Regions from separate parts of the Pseudarthrobacter sp. NS4 genome, predicted to be linked through region 3. Evidence: riboswitches for the same ligand, from Rfam matches in the RefSeq annotation. Region 3 holds a riboswitch; each other region holds the start of a gene.
What was found. Region 3 has a riboswitch for thiamine pyrophosphate ahead of NXY83_RS19460 (ECF transporter S component). Riboswitches for the same ligand answer to the same signal wherever they lie in the genome.
Positions count from the first base shown of each region.

Region 1: it holds a riboswitch for thiamine pyrophosphate, as region 3 does, so the genes downstream of both, thiC (phosphomethylpyrimidine synthase ThiC) here and NXY83_RS19460 (ECF transporter S component) in region 3, are expected to answer to the same signal.
Region 2: it holds a riboswitch for thiamine pyrophosphate, as region 3 does, so the genes downstream of both, thiD (bifunctional hydroxymethylpyrimidine kinase/phosphomethylpyrimidine kinase) here and NXY83_RS19460 (ECF transporter S component) in region 3, are expected to answer to the same signal.

Region 1 is NZ_CP103288.1:2,555,650-2,563,139, forward strand. It holds gene trmD (tRNA (guanosine(37)-N1)-methyltransferase TrmD) at 1-378, opposite strand, end outside; gene rimM (ribosome maturation factor RimM) at 379-924, opposite strand; gene NXY83_RS12095 (RNA-binding protein) at 1,031-1,273, opposite strand; gene rpsP (30S ribosomal protein S16) at 1,275-1,685, opposite strand; gene NXY83_RS12105 (hypothetical protein) at 1,889-2,329, opposite strand; gene NXY83_RS12110 (VOC family protein) at 2,420-3,295, opposite strand; gene NXY83_RS12115 (amidohydrolase family protein) at 3,401-4,483, opposite strand; TPP riboswitch at 4,562-4,669, shown strand; gene thiC (phosphomethylpyrimidine synthase ThiC) at 4,664-6,499, shown strand; gene NXY83_RS12125 (alpha/beta fold hydrolase) at 6,571-7,305, opposite strand; gene ffh (signal recognition particle protein) at 7,408-7,490, opposite strand, start outside.
Region 2 is NZ_CP103288.1:2,473,452-2,480,941, reverse strand. It holds gene NXY83_RS11700 (hypothetical protein) at 1-254, opposite strand, end outside; gene NXY83_RS11695 (vitamin K epoxide reductase family protein) at 398-1,066, opposite strand; gene NXY83_RS11690 (Rne/Rng family ribonuclease) at 1,506-4,925, shown strand; TPP riboswitch at 5,083-5,180, shown strand; gene thiD (bifunctional hydroxymethylpyrimidine kinase/phosphomethylpyrimidine kinase) at 5,188-6,708, shown strand; gene rplU (50S ribosomal protein L21) at 7,006-7,314, shown strand; gene rpmA (50S ribosomal protein L27) at 7,376-7,490, shown strand, end outside.
Region 3 is NZ_CP103288.1:4,138,291-4,145,780, forward strand. It holds gene NXY83_RS19440 (UDP-N-acetylglucosamine 1-carboxyvinyltransferase) at 1-102, opposite strand, end outside; gene NXY83_RS19445 (hypothetical protein) at 280-1,104, shown strand; gene NXY83_RS19450 (energy-coupling factor transporter transmembrane component T family protein) at 1,109-1,909, opposite strand; gene NXY83_RS19455 (ABC transporter ATP-binding protein) at 1,906-3,468, opposite strand; gene NXY83_RS19460 (ECF transporter S component) at 3,468-4,091, opposite strand; TPP riboswitch at 4,154-4,290, opposite strand; gene NXY83_RS19465 (heme-degrading domain-containing protein) at 4,368-4,910, shown strand; gene NXY83_RS19470 (hypothetical protein) at 5,021-5,230, shown strand; gene NXY83_RS19475 (carboxylate-amine ligase) at 5,239-6,381, shown strand; gene NXY83_RS19480 (hypothetical protein) at 6,511-6,723, opposite strand; gene NXY83_RS19485 (DUF4383 domain-containing protein) at 6,986-7,441, shown strand.

The DNA.
Region 1 (7,490 bases), 1.6 Mb from region 3:
CTCAATCACCCGCTCATCGATGCCCTCGTAGCGCCCGCACGCAAAGGCCAGATGACTTTCTTCCGCGAGCTCGTAGGCAAGCGCCTGGGTAAACCGCTCCCCTGCCGGCGACGGGACAATCAGGACAGGCTTGCCCGCTCCTTCGGGCCGCTCTTCGGCAATTGAGGCCAGGGCCTGCGCCCAGGGTTCCGGCTTCATCACCATGCCCGCGCCGCCGCCGTAGGGGGTGTCATCCACGGAACGGTGCTTGTCAGTGGTGAAGCTGCGGAGGTCGTGGACATGGAGGTCCAGGATCCCGTCCTGCCGGGCCTTGCCGATCAGCGAGAGTTCAAGCGGTGCCAGGTACTCGGGAAAGATGCTGACGACATCGATCCGCATTTAGGGCTTGCCTTCCGGTTCGGCATCGGCGGCATCGTCGGAATTCAGTTCGAAGAGTCCGTCCGGCGGGGTGAGGAGGATGTACCCCTGCTCGACGTTCACCTCCGGCACGATCTGTTCCACAAAAGGAACGAGGATCTCTTCACCGTCCGGGGTGGTCACCATCAGCAGGTCCTGGACGGGCATGGTGGTAAGGGCAGTGACCTTACCCACCACCGTGCCGCCGACGCGGGCCTCGAGTCCGACGAGCTCGTGTTCGTACCAGCCTTCATCGTCGTCCTCATCCAGCTCTTCGGTTTCGATGAAGAGCTTGACGCCCCGAAGGGTTTCCGCCTCATTGCGCGTTTCAATCTCTTCAAAGCCGAGCAGGAGGATGTCCTTGTTCCAGCGGGCACTGCTCACGGTCAGGGGCCCCGCGGCCGCGGGTTCGACCACGAACTCGGTGCCGGGGACGAACCGGTCCTCAGGGGCGTCGGTCAGGACCTGGACCGTGACTTCCCCGCGGATGCCGTGGGGCTTGCCAATGCGGGCCACCTGAAGCTGCATGTGTTCCTCTGTTCCAATGTGTGGATTGCGGTTGTTCGGGAAAAGCACTCCGGCCCCTCCACCTGGTGGTGGAGGGGCCGGAGCAAAAACTGATGTTGCCGAGCGCTCAGCGGCGGCGGTCGGTGTCGACGACGTCGACCCTTACCGGCTCACCACCGGCCAGGGCAGCCACCACGGTGCGCAGCGCGCGTGCCGTACGGCCCTGGCGGCCAATCACCCGTCCCAGGTCATCCTGATGAACACGCACCTCGAGGGTATCCCCGCGGCGGTTGCTCTTCGAGCTGACCTTGACATCATCCGGGGAATCAACGATTCCCCGGACCAGGTGCTCCAGCGCGTCTGCCAGCAATCTACTCAGCCTCGGTAGTCTCTGCTTCGGCCTGGGCGGCGTCAGTCTTGGATGCCTTCTTGGTGATGGCTTCCGGAATGATCACGGAACCCTTTTCGGGGGCCACGAAGGCTTCCTTCCCGGCTTTGGTCTTCAGGGTGCCTTCCTGACCCGGCAGGCCCTTGAACTTCTGCCAGTCACCGGTGATCTTCAGGATCGCGGCAACCTGCTCGGACGGCTGGGCGCCGACGGACAGCCAGTACTGTGCACGCTCGGAGTTAACCTCGATGTATGAGGGCTCTTCGGTGGGGTGGTACTTGCCGATTTCTTCGATGGCGCGGCCGTCACGCTTGGTGCGTGAGTCGGCGACAACGATGCGGTAGTACGGTGCGCGCATTTTGCCAAAGCGCTTAAGGCGAATCTTTACGGCCACTTTTGTGGTCACTCCTGTTTCAGAAAAGGGGGTGAACCCGGCTTTCTGCACCCGTGGGGCGGGCCGTACTTGCGGGTTCGAAGGACAGGATCCGGACGCGGAGAGAGGGGCCACGCAGATCGAGTACCTGTTTATTGTGCCAGATCAGCGTCGGGATTTCGACTTGACACGGCGGCGGCCCAGGGACGGCCGGCCCCGAACGCTCAGGCCGACCAGACGTAGAGGCCGGTCCGTTCAGAATCATCGACGCCGCCGGCCAGTTCAGCGACCTGTTGGACATAAGTCCGCGCCTGGACCGCATCGAAGGGCATGTCGTCCTGTGCGGCCCACTGCTCGGCAACGTCGTCAAGGACATTGCCTTCACCTTCGGTTTCATAGGTCAGAAGGTCGGCAAGCGCGCGGACCATGGCCGGCGGTACCGCCAGCAGGGAATCGCTTGCCACGTCCACCATGGTCAGCTCGTAGTCGGCGCCGCCGGCGTGCACCGCAGTGCCTGCAAGGTCCCCTAGCTGTTCAACTTCGAAATCGCTGATGCCCGGGATCCGTACCGCCTGCCCGGCTGGCGCACTGCCGCCTTCGTCAAGGACGCCGGCGCGCTTAAGCGCGGCATCATGGGTGGCGACAAAGATCTCGGTGAAGCCCATGGGAAGTACCCTTCTTCCGTTGACGGTGCGGCCGGGAGCAGTGCCTGCCGCCCGGCCGTTCGGCTTCAGCCTAGTACGGGAATGCCGGGGTCAGCGCACTGCCACCCGGATGCTGTTGCGCCAGGGGTCCTCAAACCGCAGCTCGGCCCCGGTGTGGCGGGCCGGCACCCCGGCGACTTTGAGGCGGTCTGCCAGCGCGCCGACGTCGTCCCCCGCGGGCACCTCGATGAGGACCTCGCCGAGGCCCAATGTGTCCTTTCGGGGCCCGGCGCCGCGGCTGTTCCAGACGTTCATGGCCATGTGGTGGTGGTAGCGGCCCGCGGAGACGAACAGTGCCTGCCCGTGCCAGCCGGCGGTCTTTTCGAACCCGAGGATTCCCACGTAGAAATCGCGCGCGGACTGCACGTCACCTACCTGGAGGTGGACGTGGCCCACTCCTGCCGCGGTCTGTCGCTGCCCCTCGAGGGACTTCTCAGTGAGGTGCTGCTCGAGGTACCTCTGCGGAGGCAGGGCCAGGCTGTCCATCACAACGTCGGTGCCGTTCCAGGACCAGTTGCTGCGCGGCCGGTCCCAGTACAATTCGATGCCGTTGCCTTCGGGGTCGTTGAAGTAGAAGGCTTCGCTGACCAGGTGGTCGGCGCTGCCGGTGAAGGACCTGGGTTCATATTGGGCAGCGGTGGCGATGGTTGCGGCGAGGGAAGCCTGGTCTTCGAAGAGCAGTGCCGTGTGGAACAGGCCCGCTTCCCCCCTGCCCGGAAGGTTCAGTCCGGGCGCAGGTGCCAGGTGGACCAGCGGCTTCTGCAGGCGTCCGAGGTACAGCCCGCCGTCCTGCTCGGCCACAACCTCAAGGCCGAGGGCACGCTGGTAGTAATCGGTCATGAGCTTCATGTCGCCAACCTTGAGCATCACTGTGCCCATGGTGAGGTCGGCCGGAAGAAGATCCTGGCTGGTGGCTTCTGCAGTCATCGAACGCTCCCTGTGCTGGAGGCCGTCCGGAATAAGGCGGCCTGTCACTATTAAAATTACTTGAAGCTTCAATTTATTCCAAGTGCTTTCGCCAAGTGCATGAGGTCAGCGGATGACGCGGCCTCCCAGCACCACGTGGGCGGGTTCGCTGATGGTCATCGGAGTCGTCCGGGGATCCTCGGCAAACAGGACGACGTCGGCGCGCGCCCCCTCCTGCAGGCTGTCGGCGCCAAGCCACTCCCGGGCGGACCAGCAGGCGGCGTCCAGGGCTGCAGTCATCGGCAGTCCAGCCGTATGCAGGGCCAGGATCTCGTCCGCGATCCTGCCGTGGCTGATAACGCTGCCGGCATCCGTACCTGCAAAAATTCTCACGCCGGCGTCGTAGGCCTCTGCCACGCGCTCCATGCGCCGCTCCCAAAGCGCCAGCATGTGGGCCGCGTAGCGCGGAAACCTGGGCTGTGCCTGCGCGGCGATGGCCGGAAACGTGGCGATGTTGATAAGCGTCGGGACAATTGGCACTCCCTGCTCAGCGAACCGGGGAAGGTGCCGTGGCAGAAGCCCGGTGGCGTGCTCGATGCAGTCGATGCCCGCATCCAGCATCTGGTCCAGCGTGTCCTCCGCGAAGCAGTGGGCTGTCACGCGGGCGCCTTCGTCGTGCGCCGCCTGGACCGCGTCCCGGACGACGGCGGCAGGGAACGAGGGTGCCAGGTCACCGGCGCCACGGTCGATCCAGTCCCCCACGAGCTTGACCCAACCGTCGCCGTCACGGGCCTGCTTCCGCACGGCCTCCACGAGGTTTTCCGGTTCCACCTCGTCCGCGAAACCGCGCAGGTACCGGCGTGTCCGGGCTATGTGCCGTCCGGCGCGGATCAGGACGGGGAAATCCCGTCCGCCCTGCATCCAGCGGGTGTCGGCCGGGGAGCCGGCGTCCCGGATGAGCAGGGTGCCCGAGTCCAGGTCGGCCCGGGCCTGGTCTTCTGCGGCAGCGGCGTCCACCGGGCCGCCCGGCCCGAGTCCGATATGGCAGTGCGCGTCCACGAATCCGGGCAGGACCCAGCCATCCAGCACTCGGTCCGGCGCCTGCTGCGGGCGGGTAAACGTCAGCAGCCCGCCAACGGACCACAGGCCCCGCCGCTCGCTTCCCGGCCCGGTCAGCACGGGGCCGCTGAGTTCTATAATCTCCGGCATTCGACTCCCTCTTCCTCGCCAGTCAGGCTAGCACCGGCTATGTGACAAGGCCCTCACGGAAGGCTGTGGTAGCTTTCTTCCTGACCACACGGGTGCCCCTGCAGGGGCTGAGATCGGGCTGATGCAGCCTGCGACCGTTGAACCTGTCCGGGTAATGCCGGCGAAGGAAGTGAGTATTCCTTGAGTACACCAAAAGAACAGCTGAGCCCTGCCCAAGATGAGCCCGGGAAAGGGCTGCCCGGTGAAAGCCCGGCAGCTCCGGTCACCCGGTCGCTGAAGTCGCACTCATTGGCCTTTATCGAAGATGCGGCGTCAGGGATCCGGGTCCCTGTGACCGAAATAGCCCTTGAGCCCTCCCCCAATGGGGAAGCCAACGCCCCTTTCCGGACGTACCGGACCGCCGGACCCGGCAGCGACCCGGTGCGCGGCCTGAGCCCCTTCCGGTCGGAATGGATTCTGGGACGGGGAGACACGGAAGCCTACAGCGGCAGGGAGCGGAACCTGCTCGACGACGGCCGGTCGGCTGTCCGCCGCGGCGCCGCCTCCGCGGAATGGGAGGGCGCCCGGCCGGTGCCCCGCCGCGCCCTCGAAGGCAAAACCGTGACCCAGATGCACTACGCCAGGCAAGGCATCATCACGCCGGAAATGCGGTTCGTCGCGTTGCGCGAGAGCTGCGACGTGGAGTTGGTCCGCAGTGAGGTGGCCGCCGGCCGCGCGATTATTCCCAACAACATCAACCACCCGGAGTCCGAACCGATGATCATCGGGAAGGCGTTCCTGGTGAAAATCAACGCCAACATCGGCAATTCAGCCGTGACCAGTTCGATTGCCGAGGAAGTGGACAAGCTGCAGTGGGCAACCCAGTGGGGCGCCGACACCGTAATGGACCTGTCCACCGGCGATGACATCCACACCACCAGGGAATGGATCATCCGCAACTCCCCGGTTCCGATCGGCACGGTGCCGATTTACCAGGCGTTGGAAAAGGTCAACGGGGAAGCCAACGCGCTGACTTGGGAAATTTTCCGCGACACCGTCATTGAGCAATGTGAGCAGGGCGTCGACTACATGACAGTCCACGCAGGAGTCCTGCTCCGGTATGTTCCGCTGACCGCCAACCGCGTGACGGGAATCGTATCGCGTGGAGGTTCCATCATGGCTGGCTGGTGCCTGGCGCACCATGAGGAAAACTTCCTGTACACACACTTCGACGAGCTGTGTGAAATCTTCGCCAAGTACGACGTCGCGTTTTCCCTCGGCGACGGGCTGCGGCCGGGGGCGACGGCGGATGCCAACGACGCCGCGCAGTTCGCAGAGCTGGACACCCTCGCCGAGCTCACGCAGCGGGCCTGGAAATACGATGTCCAGGTGATGGTGGAGGGTCCCGGCCACATTCCCTTCCACCTGGTGCGGGAAAACGTGGAGCGGCAGCAGGAGCTGTGCAAGGGAGCACCCTTCTACACGCTGGGGCCACTGGTCACCGATGTGGCTCCGGGATATGACCACATCACGTCAGCGATCGGGGCCACGGAGATCGCCCGGTACGGTACCGCCATGCTGTGCTACGTCACACCCAAGGAACACCTTGGCCTGCCCAACAAGGACGACGTGAAGACAGGCGTGATCACCTACAAGATCGCCGCGCATGCGGCAGACCTCGCCAAGGGCCACCCTGGTGCGCACGAACGGGATGACGCGTTGTCCAAGGCACGGTTCGAGTTCCGCTGGCGGGACCAGTTCGCCCTGTCCCTGGACCCGGTAACGGCCGAGGCTTTCCATGACGAGACGCTCCCCGCCGAGCCGGCCAAGACCGCCCATTTCTGCTCGATGTGCGGACCAAAGTTCTGCTCCATGCGAATCAGCCAGGATATCCGTGACGAATACGGGTCCGCGGAGTCGCAGGCAGCACTGGCAGAGATGGCGGCCGGGATGCGCGAAAAGAGCCAGGAGTTCATGGCCGCGGGCGCCAAGGTGTATCTGCCGGAACCGGCCGTGCCGTCAGCCGGAGGCCGTTAGCCGCCATCAGTTTCCCGTCCGGCCGGCTATTGGGGGCCGTCCGGACGGGGGAAACTCCGCATTGGCCGGGTTCAGGAGGCCCTGGCAGGCTGGCTCCTGCTGACCTCACTGATGAACGCCCGGATGGCGCGGTCGCCGTCCGGGGAATCGTGGGGGCGGTGTCCTCCCGCGGCAACGCGGTGCAGGGCGCCGGTCTCACGCAGGTAACCGGCAATCTCCTCATAGAGTGGCTCCCATCCCCCGGTCAGGACCAGGGTGGGGACGCCCGGAACGATGTGCAGCGGAGCCTCCCACGTGGGCGACTGGAGCCGCAGTCGCCTGGCGGAGCGCCTCTCCTCGACGGTGGCCGGCTCCTGCAGGTCCGTGGCGTAGACCCGCCGTACAAACTCCCGCTGGAAGTCCTCGTCGCTGAGCTGGTGCCGGACATCGAACAACGGCTGCATGAGCCCGATATGCGCCGCCGTGGCCGGCAGCTCCGCAGTCAGGGAGAGGCACGCCGGCTCCACGAGTGTCAGCGAATAGACGAGGTCGGGGCGTTCGACGGCAGCCATCATGGCGGCGATGGCTCCCTGGGAGTGAGCCACAATGTGTCCGCCGGCGGCGCCGCGGCCGTCGTCGGCCAGGGACCGCAGCACGATGGAGGTGTCCTCTGCAAAGGAGGATTCAACCGGTTCGGCGATGGGATCGTAACCGTGGCGGCGCAGGAACAGTGCGTCGTAGGCCAGTGCCATGCCGTGCTGGCGCGGCCAGGCCGCGGCGCCGAAGCTTCCGGCGCCGTGCACGAACACTACCCTCTGCTTGAACATGTCCCAACCCTATTCCACGGTACCGACAACCCAAGTAAGCAGCAGCAGGTGTCGTTTTGAGGCTTCAAAACGACACCTGCTGCTACTGGGTTGGGGATGCTGTTACTTGCCGAGGAACTTGTCGAAGCCCTTGGGCAGGTTCAGCTGCGACGGATCAAAATCGCCCGACTGCTGGCCGAAGGCGG
Region 2 (7,490 bases), 1.7 Mb from region 3:
TGCCAGGGTCCCTGGGACGGTCCCGATTCCTGCGCGCCACGATGCAGTCCCCTTGCGCCGGGTTCAAACCGGACCTGGTCAATGTCCACGCAGCCACTGCCTGTCATGACGAAGTGCGGGTGGGCATTGGTTCCGCCCACTGGTGACTGTTCCGCGGCCGGCGGAGTTGCGGCGACGGCGGGCGTACCGATCGCACCGGCCAGGCAGAGCCCGAGCGCCATCGGTAGTGCTGCCCCAAGACCATATTTCCTCATTGCAACTGATCCTCTCTCTGAAGGCATTTCTTTAGAGGGACTGCCGTCCGCTCTGGACCGGTCTTTCCACAGTCCACGCTTCCATTAGATCTTGAGAGGGTTGCTGCGGCACGAGTAATGAGTACTCATCTTTGCAGCGAAGATTAGTACCCTGATGTTCCTGCGAACACCTGGATGAATGCGAAGAAGATGGTGGCGATGACGGCAACGTACAGCAGCGCGGTGATGATCCAGCCGGAGTCGCCCAGGACACGGGCGGCGCCGGACGGGACGGGGATGACGCCGGCGGTGATGTTCCGGATGGTCACCCAGACGAAGAGGGGGATCATGGCCGCCCAAACAATCATGCAGAACGGGCAGAGGATGCGGATGTCGTAGAGGGCCTGGGACCACAGCCACACAACGAAGATGAAACCGAGCGTGACGCCTGTCTGCAGGCCCACCCAGAACCACCGGGCAAAGGCAGCCCCGGAAAGCAGCGCCATGCCCACGGTGATGACGACGGCGAACGCCACGATCCCGATGAACATATTGGGGAAGCCGAACAGCGAACTCTGCCAGGTCTTCATGACATCGCCGCAGGAGATCCACGGATTAACGTCGCACACTGTGCTGTGGTTGGGATCCTGGAGCACCGCGAGTTTTTCCAGGACAAGGGTTCCGGAGGCCAGCCAGCCGATGGCGCCGGTGATCACCAGCAGCCAGCCGAAAGGACGGTCGCGGGTCATCGTGGGGACAGCTGCTGTGGTGCTGTCCGGGCCGAGGGTCCGGTCCGCGGCATGGGTGCTGCTGGCGGGGGAGATGCTGGGCATTGGTATGGCGTCCTTTTCGTCCGGTGCTCCTTGCCCGATTGTAACGCCGGCGGCTGGAAGCCATCCCCAGGCAGGCGACTACAGCTCCCGCTTCCGCCGGGATTTAGCCGGGGTATGAGAGAATAAACGTGGCTGGAAGCCGATCCACATTCGGACTCCGGTCCGGTGGCTTGTTCTCAAGACCGCCAATGACGAGCAGGGCAGGCTTCGGATGCTTCCGATCCAGACTCCCGCGACTCCATTGGGCGGCACCTGGTTGTAGCACGCAGAACAACGGGTTTCAGGACATCCCGCCGGCTCCCACGGGCTGCCGCACCCCAACGCCGGTGCGAACCTGGGAGTATCCACTTGACTTCTGTCAACGCCTGCGGGTTTTGACAATATGTGCCCAATGGGTGCCGGATGTGGCGGTACATCAGGGGCAGGAGCGCTGCTGCATATGGAAAATGAACAAGAATTGGCCGTTAATGATGATGCTGCGGCTGCGGACGCCGCTGTTGCACCCAAGAGGGCTGCCAGGAGCCGCCGCAAAGCAGCACCGAAGGCCGACGACGGCCTGACCGGAGAAACCGGGAACACGGACGCAGAGAACGCTGCGGAGAACGGACCTGCCGACGACGCGACCGCCGAAAACGTGGAAGCTGCCGCCGCCGAAACCAAGGCACCCGCCCGCCGCACCCGCTCGCGCAAGAAAGCGGACGCCGTGCCGCTCCCGGCCTTCGCCGACGAAGGAGCAGGAGACGAAGCAGCAGGAACCGGCGGCCCTGCAGATACTGCCGCCGGAGCCGAAGAGAGCGCGCCGCCCGTGGCTGCCCCCGAGGCGGAAGCCGAAACCAAGGCGGTCCGCCGCCGTCGTGTTGCCACCCGCAAAACCTCCGCACCGGCCCGGGAAGCTGACACGGCAGCGGCTGATGCCGTTCCCGCGGAGCAGGAAACGCCCGTCGTGGCGGACGCGGTGACGGAAGCCCCGGATGCCGCTCCGGCAGTGGAGGTGCCGTCCGGGGCCTCTGCAGCCCCTGAAGCCGGCCAGGCGCCGTCGAAGACTGCCCCGGAAGCCGTTGCCCCCGAGGCCGGCGCCCCGGAAGCCGGGGCCGAAGAAGATCCCGGGGCCGAAGAGGAAACCGCACCTGCCGCAGCGGCGCCCGCGGCCGCCAGCCCGTTCGGCTCCCTGTTCATGGAACCTGCTTCCCCCACCTCCGTACTGTTCCAGGCCCCGGACCTCAGTACCGTGGTGCGCCCCGCGGCAGCCGCCGCCGAAGAGCCTGAAGAGGACGACGCCGAAGACGGCGACGCCGAGGATTCCGCCAGCCGCCGCAGGCGCCGGGGCCGTGGCCGCCGGAACCGCGGCCGCGCCGACGAGCGTGACGTGGAGGCTGGAACCGACAGCGATACTGAAGACATTTCCGCTGACGAGGCCGACGAAGAGCAGGCCGGGCAGCTGGAAGAAGGCGTCACGTCCCGCCGCCGTCGCCGCCGCCGTCGTGGCGACCAGGACCTTGAGCTGACCGGCGGCGGGAATGACGACCCGCCCAACACCGTGACCCGTGTCCGCGCGCCGCGCGCGGTCAGCGAACCTGCCGTCAGCAACCGGGTCACCAGCGTCAAGGGTTCAACCCGCCTGGAGGCGAAGAAGCAGCGCCGGCGCGAGTCCCGCGACACCGGACGCCGCCGCACCGTCATCACCGAGGCAGAGTTCCTGGCCCGCCGCGAATCGGTTGACCGCCAGATGATCGTCCGGCAGCGCGACGACAGAATCCAGATTGCCGTCCTTGAGGACGGCGTCCTGGCCGAACACTTCGTGTCCAAGACCCAGCAGGATTCGCTGATCGGCAACGTTTACCTGGGCAAGGTCCAGAACGTGCTGCCCTCCATGGAGGCAGCCTTCGTTGACATCGGACGTGGCCGCAACGCCGTCCTGTACGCCGGCGAGGTGAACTGGGAGGCCGTCAACCTCGAAGGTAAGCAGCGCCGCATCGAAAACGCCCTCAAATCCGGCGATACCGTCCTGGTCCAGGTAACCAAGGACCCCGTCGGCCACAAGGGCGCCCGCCTCACCAGCCAGATCTCGCTGCCGGGCCGCTACCTCGTGTATGTTCCCGGCGGTTCCATGACGGGCATCTCCCGGAAGCTGCCCGACGTCGAACGCAACCGCCTCAAGCGCATCCTCAAGGACCGTCTCCCGGAGCAGGCAGGCGTCATTGTCCGCACCGCCGCCGAGGGAGCGTCCGAGGAAGAGCTGACGCACGACATCAACCGGCTGCGTGCCCAGTGGGAAGGCATCGAAAGCCAGTCCACCTCCACCAAGGTCCTGGCCCCGGAACTGTTGTACGGCGAACCCGACCTCACCATCAAGGTGGTCCGTGACGTCTTTAACGAGGATTTCTCCAAGCTGATCGTTTCCGGCGAAGAAGCCTGGGACACCATCGAGGCCTACGTCACCTACGTGGCCCCGGACCTCGTGGGCCGCCTCGAGAAGTGGACCAAGGACCAGGACATCTTCGCGGCCTGGCGGATTGACGAGCAGATCCACAAGGCTCTGGAACGCAAGGTCTTCCTGCCTTCCGGCGGTTCGCTGGTCATCGACCGGACCGAAGCCATGACAGTGGTGGACGTGAACACCGGCAAGTTCACCGGCAGCGGCGGCAACCTCGAGGAAACAGTCACCAAGAACAACCTCGAAGCTGCCGAGGAAGTGGTGCGCCAGCTCCGCCTCCGCGACATCGGCGGCATCATCGTGATCGACTTCATCGACATGGTCCTTGAATCCAACCGGGACCTGGTCCTGCGCCGCATGGTCGAATGCCTGGGCCGCGACCGCACCAAGCACCAGGTTGCCGAAGTCACGTCCCTGGGCCTGGTCCAGATGACCCGCAAGCGCATGGGTACCGGGCTCCTGGAGGTTTTCGGGGAGCAGTGCGAGGCCTGCGCCGGGCGCGGCGTGGTCACCCACGATGATCCGGTGGAGCACCGCCGCGCCAACATCGTTGCAGCCGAGCACCACGTGCAGCGTACCGACAGCCGCCCTGATGCCCGTGCTGAAGGACACCGCAGCGAGGGCCAGCGGACCGACAGCAACCAGCCCGGTGTCCGTCAGGACCGCAAGCGCCGGCGCGGACGCGGCGGCCAGCAGCCTGATGCTGCCCCGGCTGCCGCCGCCGTGCACGTGCACACCGTCCACCCGGACCCGTCAGACGCCGAACGCCATGCAAAAGCGGAAGCCACCAGGCTGGCGCTGGCCAACATTGCTGCCGCTGCCCACGCGGCGCACCTGCACGACGACGAGGTGGCGGCTGCCCGGCAGGTGCAGCCTGTCCAGCCTGCCACGCCGGCTGAAGCGGAGAAGCACGACGCCGATGCCTCCTCACGGCCCGCTGCTGTCCTGACGTTTGGCGGAGAGAAGGTAGTCCTGCCGTTCGTCGAGCACGCGGAAGGGCAGCAGGCGGAACCGGCCCTCACTTTGGACCGGCTGGCAGAAGCGTTTGCCCATCTGGGCGAGCCTGCTCCCGCCGTCGGAACCCCGGCAGAACAGCCGGAATCCCAGGTTTCCACACCGGAACCGGCCAAGGCCCAGCAGCAGTCCGTCCCCGCAGCAGTGGAGAAGGACTGGTCCGACCACACTGTTGAGCAGTCCCGTCAGCGCAGGCCGCGGCGCAACCGCAGCGCAAGCCGGGCGCAGGGTGCCGCCAACGAGACGTCCGTCCAGCAGCACGAGAAGGCACCGGCACCAAGCACAGGACACTCGCACGCTGCCAAGGCGCCGGAACCGGCCACCGCCTCGGGTGCCGACAAGGCCGCTGCCGCCAAGCCGGCCGAGGCGCCCATCATCCTGGGGGTTGGAGTTCCTGCCTCCGAGCTTTAGGGGAACCCGTCGATGCCCGGCCAGCCACAAGCAGTGGCAGGCCGGGCATCCTGCGTTAAACGGCAACAAAGGGTCAAACGGCATCGGGACTTAAGGGCAGGGCATCCGGTCGCAATGTGTCACCTTGCGCCTGCCACCGCGAAAAAAGCTAGGCTGGGGAACCGACACGGGGTGCCGCGCGAAGGGCCGGCTGAGATCCACACCCGTTGAACCTGTCCGGCTAGTACCGGCGAAGGGATGTCTCTTGTCTACAACTCTTGTTATGCCCGTGGAAGCTCTCCAGGCCACGCCTGCCCAACCGGGAACGGGCCGGGACGTGCCCCGTGTCCTTTCCATTGCGGGATCGGACCCGTCCGGCGGCGCCGGTATCCAGGCGGACCTGAAAAGCATTGCCGCGCACGGGGGATACGGCATGGCCGCCATTACCGCCCTCACGGCCCAGAACACCCGCGGCGTGACGGCGGTCCACGTCCCGCCGGCGTCCTTCCTCACAGGACAGCTGGACGCCATCAGTGATGACATCAGCATCGACGCGGTAAAAATTGGCATGCTGGGCGACGCCGATGTCATCGCAGCTGTCCGCAAGTGGCTCGAAAAGGTGCGCCCCGCCGTCGTGGTCCTCGACCCGGTGATGGTCGCCACCAGCGGTGACCGGCTGCTGCAGGAGTCCGCCGAAGCGGCGCTGCGCGACCTGCTGCCGCTCGCCCACCTCATTACCCCCAACCTGGCCGAACTCGCCATGCTGGTAGGCGAAGACCTGCAGGACTCCTGGGCAGGGGCGCTCGAGCAGGGGAGGCGCCTCGCTGCAGCCACCGGAACTACAGTGCTGGTCAAGGGAGGCCACCTGGACGGGACGGAATGCCCGGATGCGCTGGTCAACACCACCGGCATGCTGGGCGCCGAAGTAGTCGAGGTGCCGGGGGAGCGGGTGGCAACGCGCAACAGCCACGGCACCGGCTGTTCCCTCTCATCGGCGATGGCAACGGTGCAGGCGCGGCTGGGGGACTGGGAGGCGTCGCTGCGGGAAGTGAAGCCATGGCTGGCAGCCGCGCTCGAAGCTTCCGAAGGTCTGGAGGTGGGAACAGGCAACGGGCCCGTCCACCACTTCCACCACCTGCGCCCGGTTCCGCATTCCGGAGGTTTCGCTGCACGGCTGCGGGCCGAAGCCGACGAGGACCTCAACGCGATCTACGCGCTGGAGTTCATCCGCGGACTCGCCTCGGGCAGCCTGCCCGAGCAGGAGTTCGCCTACTACCTCGCCCAGGACGCCATCTACCTCAACGGGTACTCGCGGGTGCTGGCGCGGGCAAGCGCCCTGGCACCCACGGAGGCAGAGCAGCTGTTCTGGGCTGCCTCCGCCCGGCAGTGCCTCGAAGTGGAGTCTGAGCTGCACCGGTCCTGGCTGAGCACCCGCCCCGTCCGGCCCGAACTGGGCCCGGTTACCAAGTCCTACGTGGACCACCTGCTGGCGGCATCCTCATCGGGCAGTTACGCGGTGCTGGCGGCCGCGGTCCTGCCGTGCTTCTGGCTCTATGCCGAAGTGGGCAAAACCCTCCACGCCCAGTTCGTTGCCGCTGGCGAACCGGCGGGCCACCCCTATGCCGAGTGGCTCCGCACCTACGCTGACGCAGACTTTGCCGAAGCCACGCGCAAGGCCATCGCCATCGTGGACGGAGCCGGCCGCAAGGCGTCGGATGATGAGCGGGCCGAGATGGTGACTGCCTTCAAACAGTCCTGCCGCCTGGAAGTGGACTTCTTCGACGCGCCGCGGCTCCACTCCTGAGCGGCTGCGGGCCGTTCCGCCGGTAGTATGGTGAGGCGCGGTCCCGCCGCCGGGTTGTCCTGTGGTTACTATCACAGCCAACGCGCCGGAACCAGCCTCATTTGCGGCCGAAGACGAAATTAGCGTAGTCTAGTTCTTCGGTGCTTACGCCAACACTTGGGTTATGACCCCTTCGGGGATAGCTCACGGGTTCCCCCGCGAACCCACGGCGTTGAGGCACAGCGGAAGCCCAGCCACTACAGAGCCGGGCGCCGCACGCAAATTTTGTAATAAACGTCGAGAGAAGTGAGTTCCCAAGTGGTGTACGCGATTGTCCGCGCAGGCGGCCGCCAAGAGAAGGTTTCCGTTGGAGACTTCGTTACCCTCAACCGCGTCGCCGGTGGAGCTGGCAGCACCATTGAGCTGCCCGCGCTGCTCCTGGTAGACGGTGACAAGGTCACCTCCGCCGCTGCCGACCTGGCCAAGGTGACTGTCACGGCTGAGATCCTCCAGGACCTCCGCGGTCCTAAGATTGTCATCCAGAAGTTCAAGAACAAGACCGGTTACAAGAAGCGCCAGGGTCACCGCCAGGAACTGACCAAGGTCAAGATCACTGGCATTCAGTAACCACCGGTTACTGTTCAGGTTTTTCAGCAGATTCCCCAGAATTTAGAGGCAGGCACATCAGATGGCACATAAAAAGGGCGCGAGCTCCACTCGCAACGGTCGTGATTCCAACGCTCAGTACCTCGGCGTTAAGCGCTTCGGCGGCCAGGTAGTTTCCGCAGGCGAAATCATCGTCC
Region 3 (7,490 bases):
GCTGGTTCCCAGCTCGGCGGCCAGCTGGCCCTGGGTCCAGCCCTTCTCAGTCCGGGCATCCCGCAGCATGGCGGCAACGTGCTCAGTGGTCTCCTGCGTCATACAAAAAATATATCATAAATGAGTTACTGATGGTTCGGAAACGTTCGTGAACGGGACTTTGAAAAGCCTTTACCCGCTGCGTGCGATACAACTGCGATCCGTTCCCTCCTTGTCCCGCCCTGCACTCCAAGGCAGACTGGATGAGAACCTTCTTTTCCAAGCAATGACGGAGGCACCATGCCCCGGCCCCAGGCCCACCTGACCGCAGTCAGGCTGGCATGGCTGCTGGCAGCAGCAGTACTGCTCGTTTTTGCCGGACCTGCGTCGGCGGCGCCCTCACCGGGCGAGGGAAGCCAGTCGCTCCTCGGCAACGACGTCTCGTGGCCGCAGTGCAACAACGAACTGCCGAAGGGGCAGGCCTTCGGCATCGTCGGCGTCAACAACGGCCTGGCCAACACCACCAACCCGTGCCTGAAGGAGCAGCTCGCATGGGCCTCCTCATCCCCCGGGCTGCCGACGCAGCCGAAGGTGTCCCTGTACGTCAACACGGCCAATCCCGGCCGCGCGGGTTCGTGGCGGCCCATCAGCGATGAATATCCCTTCGCATCACCGGTCCATAATCCCTATGGACCCTGCAAGGAAGGGGATTACGGAAAGGCCTGCGCCTATATGTACGGCTATGCCAAAGCCTACGACGACGCCTACATCCGCGGAATCACCGACCCCGCCGACTACTTCTGGTGGCTGGATGTGGAGACCGAAAACAGCTGGGCCAGCGACAAGGACGCAAACCGCGCAGTCCTGGAGGGCATGACGGATTTTTTCCACAGCATCAGTGTCGAGGGCCTGGGCATCTACTCCACAGGCTTTCAGTGGGACCGGATCGTCGGAACCGTCAGCAGCTCCAGCAACCTCTATTCCCTGCCAAGCTGGCTGGCCGGTGCCCGTAACGCGTCCGAAGCGGCCACCGCCTGCTCAAAGCCTCCCTTAACGGCCGGCGGCGAGGTAACGCTGACGCAGTTCGTGGCGAGGGGCTTCGACTACAACCACGCATGCACGTAAGAAGTCAGTTCCCCAGCCACACCATGTTCCACGTGCCGGCGGACAACGAGGCCGCTACCGCCAGCCCTGCCACGAGCAGGCCTCCCGCCAGCACCCAGGCATCAAGCACACTGTAGGTGGACTCGCGGGCCCAGGTCCGGCTTCCGCCACCGAAACCGCGGGCTTCCATGGTGACAGCCAGCCGGGACGCACGCCGGATCGCCTGGACCAGGAGCCCGAAGCTCTGGCCGAGTGTCGCCTTCACCCGTTGGACAGCACTGCCGCGCGAGCCCACACCCCGGGCCCGCCGTGCCATGCCAATGGTCTGCCATTCCTCAGCCATCAGTCCCACCAGCCGCATGGCGGCAAGGGTCCCCAGCACAAAACGGTGCGGCAGCCGTGCCTTCTGCGCCAGCGCGTCTGCGAGGTCGGTGGGATCCGTACAGCTCATGAGCAGCACGGCAGGCAGCGCAATGGCCAGGCCGCGGAGCATGAACCCGATGCCCATCTCCAGTGAACCCTCGCTCATGGTCCAGATGCCAACGTCGATGAGCGTCCTGCCGCTGTCCGGCGCCAGGATGGAGGTACTCCAGCCGCCCACCGCCGCAGCGATGATCAGCGGCCAGCCACGCTGCCACAGCAGCGTCAGCGTGAGGCCGGCCAACGGAAACAGCAGGAACTCAAAGACCAGCGCCACCGAAGCGGATACCCAGTCGATGGACAGCGCCAGCACCACAGTGATGAGGATGACGGCGGCGGCTTTGCTCAGCGGGTTGGCGCGGGTCAGGAGGGCCTGGTTGCCGTGCAGGTTCAGCTCCTGCCTCATGGGGCCACCGGTTCCACCGCGGCCATCCGCAGCTCCGTCCCGCCCAGGGCGGCGGTGAACTCGGCATCGTGGGTCACCGACACCACAGCGGTCCCGGCGTCCAGGAGCTCGGAGAGGAAGGACGCGAGTTCCGCCCATGTATTGGCGTCCTGGCCGAAGGTCGGCTCGTCCAGGACCAGGACCTGGGGGCTTGCTGCAAGGACGGTCGCCACGGAAAGCCGCCGCTTTTCCCCGCCGGAAAGCGTGTAGGGATTGGCGTCCACCAGCGCGGTGAGCCGCAGCCGCTCCAGCAGCTCGTCTACGCGTTCCTCGCCATGGCCCAGGTGCCGCGGACCGAACAGCAGCTCATCCAGCACCTTGCCGGTGACGAACTGGTGCTCGGGTTCCTGGAACACTGTGCCCACCCGTTCGATCAGTTGCTCGGCCTTCCATGCGTAAGGGTCTATTCCCGCTCCCCGGCTCAGGTCCAGGGTGGCTGAGACGTTGCCGGCAACCGGCGCCAGGAGTCCCGCGAGGGTCAGGGCGAAGGTTGATTTTCCTGCCCCGTTCGGCCCGGTAACCGCGAGCGCCTGCCCGGCCCGCACTTGCGCGCAAATGTCTTCCTGTACAGGGACCGGCGGAATTTTGCGGAGCCCCCTGCGCCGCGGACGTTCACGGGACACGGCCAGTTTCTCCGCGGCCAGCAGGATATTTCCAGCCCCAGGACCGGAAAGCCCGGGGGACGGATGCACCGCCCGGGCACGGGTGGCCGGAACGTACCCGGGAACCCACACCCCGGCGGCCATCAGCAGGCTCCGGGCCTCGCTCAGCACCTGGTCCGGCGGCCCGTCCAGCAGCACGGCAGGATCAGAGGCGGAACCGGGCTGCAGGACCACAATCCGGTCCACCAGGTCCTTCCATACGGATACCCGGTGCTCCACCACAACCAGCGTTGCGCCGGTCTTGTCCAGGCAGCGCCCCACGGCGTCGCGGACCTCCAGCACCCCCGCCGGATCAAGGTTGGCGGTGGGCTCATCCAGGAGGATCAGCCCGGGCCGCATCGCAAGGATTCCCGCCAGCGCCAACCGCTGTTTCTGCCCCCCGGACAGTGCCGACGTCGGATGGTCCAGCGGCAGGTGGGCAAGCCCGACGTCGGCCAGTGCCTCATGCACGCGGGTCCAGATGGCGTCGCGCGGCACGGCGAGGTTTTCCGCCCCGAAGGCGACGTCGTCCCCCACCCTGGAGAGGACCACTTGTGTTTCGGGGTCCTGCTGCATCAGCCCGGCCCGGCCGCGCTGCCCGCGGGGGGAACCGCCGTCGACCAGCAGCGAACCCGACTCATCCGAATCGCCCGCCTCGCCGTCGTCGTTCGCGTCCCCCAAGACCCCGGCCAGGGCATGCAGGAGGGTGGATTTGCCGGCGCCGGAGGGGCCGAGCAGCAGCACCCGCTCCCCCGGCCTGACGTCCAGGTCAAGGGCATTGACCGCGGGCCTGGTGCGGCCGGCGTGCCGCCAGCCCCAGCCGCGGGCGGTGACTGCCGCCGGCCGGACCGCTTCGGACTGGTGGGAATCTGCCTGCATCAGGAGAAGACGGGCTCCGTGGCTGCCTTGCGCGAGGCGAAGGAGCTCAGCACGCCGGTCTTCGCCAGTCCGCGGGTGGCGATCCAGGACAGGGCACCAGCGATGACCGCTCCGGAAATCGCGGTGAACACGATGTACGCCAGCTTGTCGCCGCCGGAGTAGGCGATGTTCCAGCCCCATGGCGCGAAGGAGTCGTTCAGGCCGCAGAAGAAGCCGGCCGCAGCACCGGCGAGCAGTGAAACGGGCAGGTTGAACTTCTTGTACACGAAGATCGCGAAGATGATCTCTGCGCCGAGGCCCTGGACAAGGCCGGAGAACAGCACGGATGCGCCGTACTGCGAGCCCATGAGGAGCTCCCCGGTGGCTGCAACGGTCTCGCAGAACAGTGCCGCGCCGGGCTTGCGGATGATGAGCATGCCCAGCACCGCCGGGATCATCCAGCCGCCGGCGATCAGGCCGGTCAGGGGCGGGTAAACGGCGTTCATCGGCGCAGACACTGCGGCCGCGCCCTGCGACCAGGCCCAAAAGATAACGCCACCGGCGATGGCGATCAGGGCCGCCACCACAATGTCCACGACACGCCAGGACTTACGGGTGGTCTTCTTGATTGATGTAGTGCTCATGTGATCCTCCTGGGAAACAGGAGGGGAAAGCGCGGCAAGCGGCACTTACTGCCGTTGCCGAACACTTCGAGAACTCGACTCCCTTGCGCCGGTACTAACCGGATCAGGTTCGAGGGTCTGCGGCTGTCCGCACTCTCAGCGCCCACCTGCGGTCCCTGGCCTGGCCAGTGCCGACGGCGGCGCTCCCCTGTCGTTAAGTGATGCTTGGTTGGTTGGGCGAAACTGCCCTGTTGGGCGTGGTCCAGTTTATACCCGGAGAGGGGTAGATTGTGGGCCATGACTGCCAATCCACCGCATGTGACTTACTTTGATCCGGACTCCGATGCCGCGCAGCCTGAGGGGTCGCTGGAAGCCCTCATCGGCCGTATCGAGGCGGAAATCCGCGAGCTCCAGTTCCCCGGCTTCTCGCTGGACGATTCGCTGAACCTTGGCCTTCTCCTCGTGGAGCTCGGCAAGGAGCGCGGATTACCCATCGCAATCGACATCACCAAGGGGGAACAGGTCCTGTTCCACGTGGCCTTGCCCGGCGCCACACCAGACAACGAACACTGGATCCGGGCAAAGCAGCGTACCGCCGCCCGGTACGAAGTACCCTCGCTTCTTGTGGGTTTGCGTGGCCGGCTCCGGGGCGGCCGGATCGAAGACCAGGGGTGGTTTGATCAAACCCGCTACGCCGCGCACGGCGGGTCCTTCCCGCTCTACGTCACGGGCGTAGGCGCAGTAGCCACCGTCACTGTTTCCGGCCTGCCCCAGGTGCAGGACCACGACCTGGTGGTGGAGGCCCTGCGCGAAATCCTCCGGCCGGGCGCCGAGGACTAGGCGCGCCGGGCAGTCCGGAGTTCCCGACTGTACCGGCTATGGACACTCCCGCGCGCGCGGGAGTACATTCGAGGCGAATGGCGGCATTTCCAGACCAGGAGGGCACAGTCATGACCGGACCAGCAACGGGGAACCAGGTCCGGGCGGCAGTGGACAAAGCCTGGGATGAAATGATCTTCATCGGCCCGGACCATCCCTACTATCCTTTGTTTGCCGAACTGGTGTCAGCCATCGGCAAGGCGTGGCAGCAGGGGTACGAGCACGGCCGCGGCGGCGGACAGCATGTGAATCCCTATGCCTGGAGCGGGCCGGAAGGCTAGTGGGGGCCGTGCGGACTTTCGGGGTGGAGGAAGAGTTCCTGCTTGTTGATGCCCGCACCGGAAACCACGCACCCGTGGCTGGTGATTTCCTGCTGGAAGCCCCTCACCCGGCCGCGTCGAAACAGCCGCCGACCGAAGGTGAATCACGTACGAAGGCCACCAAACGGAAGACCAGCCTTACAGCGGAGGTCCAGCGCGAGCAGGTGGAGGCGGTCTCAGCGCCTTTCACCGATCTCGGGGACCTGGCGGCTGCACTGCGGATGGGGCGCGCCGAAGCGGACCGGCAGGCAGCCTCGTTCGGTGCACGCGCCGTAGCCTTGGGCACCTCCCCCTTGGCCAGCCTGCCCCATACCCAAAGCCAGGCCCGCTACCAGGCCATGGAAGAGCGGTTTGGGCTGATCCTGCGGGAGCAGCTGATGTGTGGGTTTCACATCCACGTCTCGGTTGAGTCGGATGAGGAGGGCGTGGCCGTCCTGGACCGCATCCGGGTCTGGCTTCCAGTCCTTATTGCCTTGTCCGCGAATTCGCCTTACTGGCACGGGCAGGACACCGGCTATGCCAGCTTCCGCTACCAGGTGTGGCGGCGCTGGCCCACTGCCGGACCTACCGGAATTTTCGGGTCGGCGGCCGCTTACCGGAACCTGCTGGACATGCTGCTCTCCTGCAATGTCCTCCTGGACAGGGCAATGATCTATTTTGATGCGCGCCTGTCTTCCACCTTTCCCACCGTGGAGATCCGGGTTCCGGATGTCTGCCTGAAGGCTGGCCATGCCATTGCCATCGCGGCCGTGGCCCGTGCCCTGGTGGAAACTGCAGCCAGGGAATGGTCCCGGGGGTTGCCGCCGGCGAGGATCCCCGTCGAGATGATCCGGCTGGCGTCCTGGCGGGCCAGCCGCTTTGGCATGGAGGACGACCTGATCCACCCTGTCCGTAACCGGCCAATGCCTGCGGCCGAATGCGTCGCTGCACTGCTCGCGCATGTAGCTCCCGTCCTGGCAGAAACGGGGGACGCTGAGCTTGTTGACGAGGGAGTGCGGGAGATCCTTCGGGAAGGGACGGGGGCCCAGCTGCAGCGGGCGGCCTTTGGCAGGTCAGGAAAGCTCCGCGACGTCATCCTGCAGGCTGCCGAAACCACAATCAGCGGCTGCTGACCAGCCGGTATGACCGGCTGCGCCGCTCAAGGAGCAGTGACACGCAACTGTCTGCATTCCGTCCATGGCGGTCAGGAAGGGCCCTCCTGGAAACTGTTCTGCAGTTCGTCCATGGCCTTGGCGGTCTGGTCACTGCCCGCCACTGTGGTCGCTTTCCTGCGCCGGAACAGCGACGCCGCAAGCTACGGGCAGGGCGGGGGATGAAAGGCTACGGGCAGCTACGGCGGCCAACTCAGCCAGGAAGGCCTCGACGTCGGAACTCTCCAGGACCAGATCCTGCAGGTCGTGGAAGTAGCGCGGGGCGCTGTGGGGATGGTTGGTAGTGAAATTCCCGGGAACCATGGCGGAACTCCGATGGACTGGTCGCCACGGGTTGCACACGGGGACGGGGTGCCGCGTCCTGCCAAACGGTTCTCATCCCAGCCTACTGGCCCTTTTCAGCGGTGGGCGCAGTTTGCCCTACCCGGGTTCCGCTGTCAGGCTCGGCATAATCCCTTGGGCGCCGCAGGGTCAGTGGCCGGGCCGGCCGGGAAACAAAGGCTACTTAGCTTTTATTAGTAATCATGCTTACTATGTTGTCTCACGGCGCGAAGGAGTACAGGACATGGCAGTCACCACCCGCGTAACGGGCGTCCGAACCGCCCTGCAGTGGGCTGCCCTGGCCGCAGGCGCCGTGTTTCTGCTCGCAGGCATCCTGGGATTCGTCCCGGGGGTCACGGAAAACACTGGTTCCCTTGGCTTCGCAGGACCCGGAACAGGGGCCCTGCTGTTGGGAATCTTCCAGGTATCCGTTCTCCATAACCTTGTCCATGGCCTCTACGGCGCTGCGGGCGTATTCATGGCACGCACCCACCGGCACGCCAGGAACTTCCTCATCTACGGCGGGGTCATCTACCTGGTCCTCTGGGTGTATGGGCTCCTCATTGGAGACAACACACCCGCAAACTTCATCCCCCAGAACAGTGCGGACAACTGGCTGCACCTCGTCCTGGGCCTGGCCATGATTGCCCTGGCCATCCTGCTGTCCCCCCGCACTGCCCCCGGCGGCCGGGAAAACTGACGGCTTTCAACGGCCGTCAGCGCAGACGGCACCGCACCAGCAACCGCCC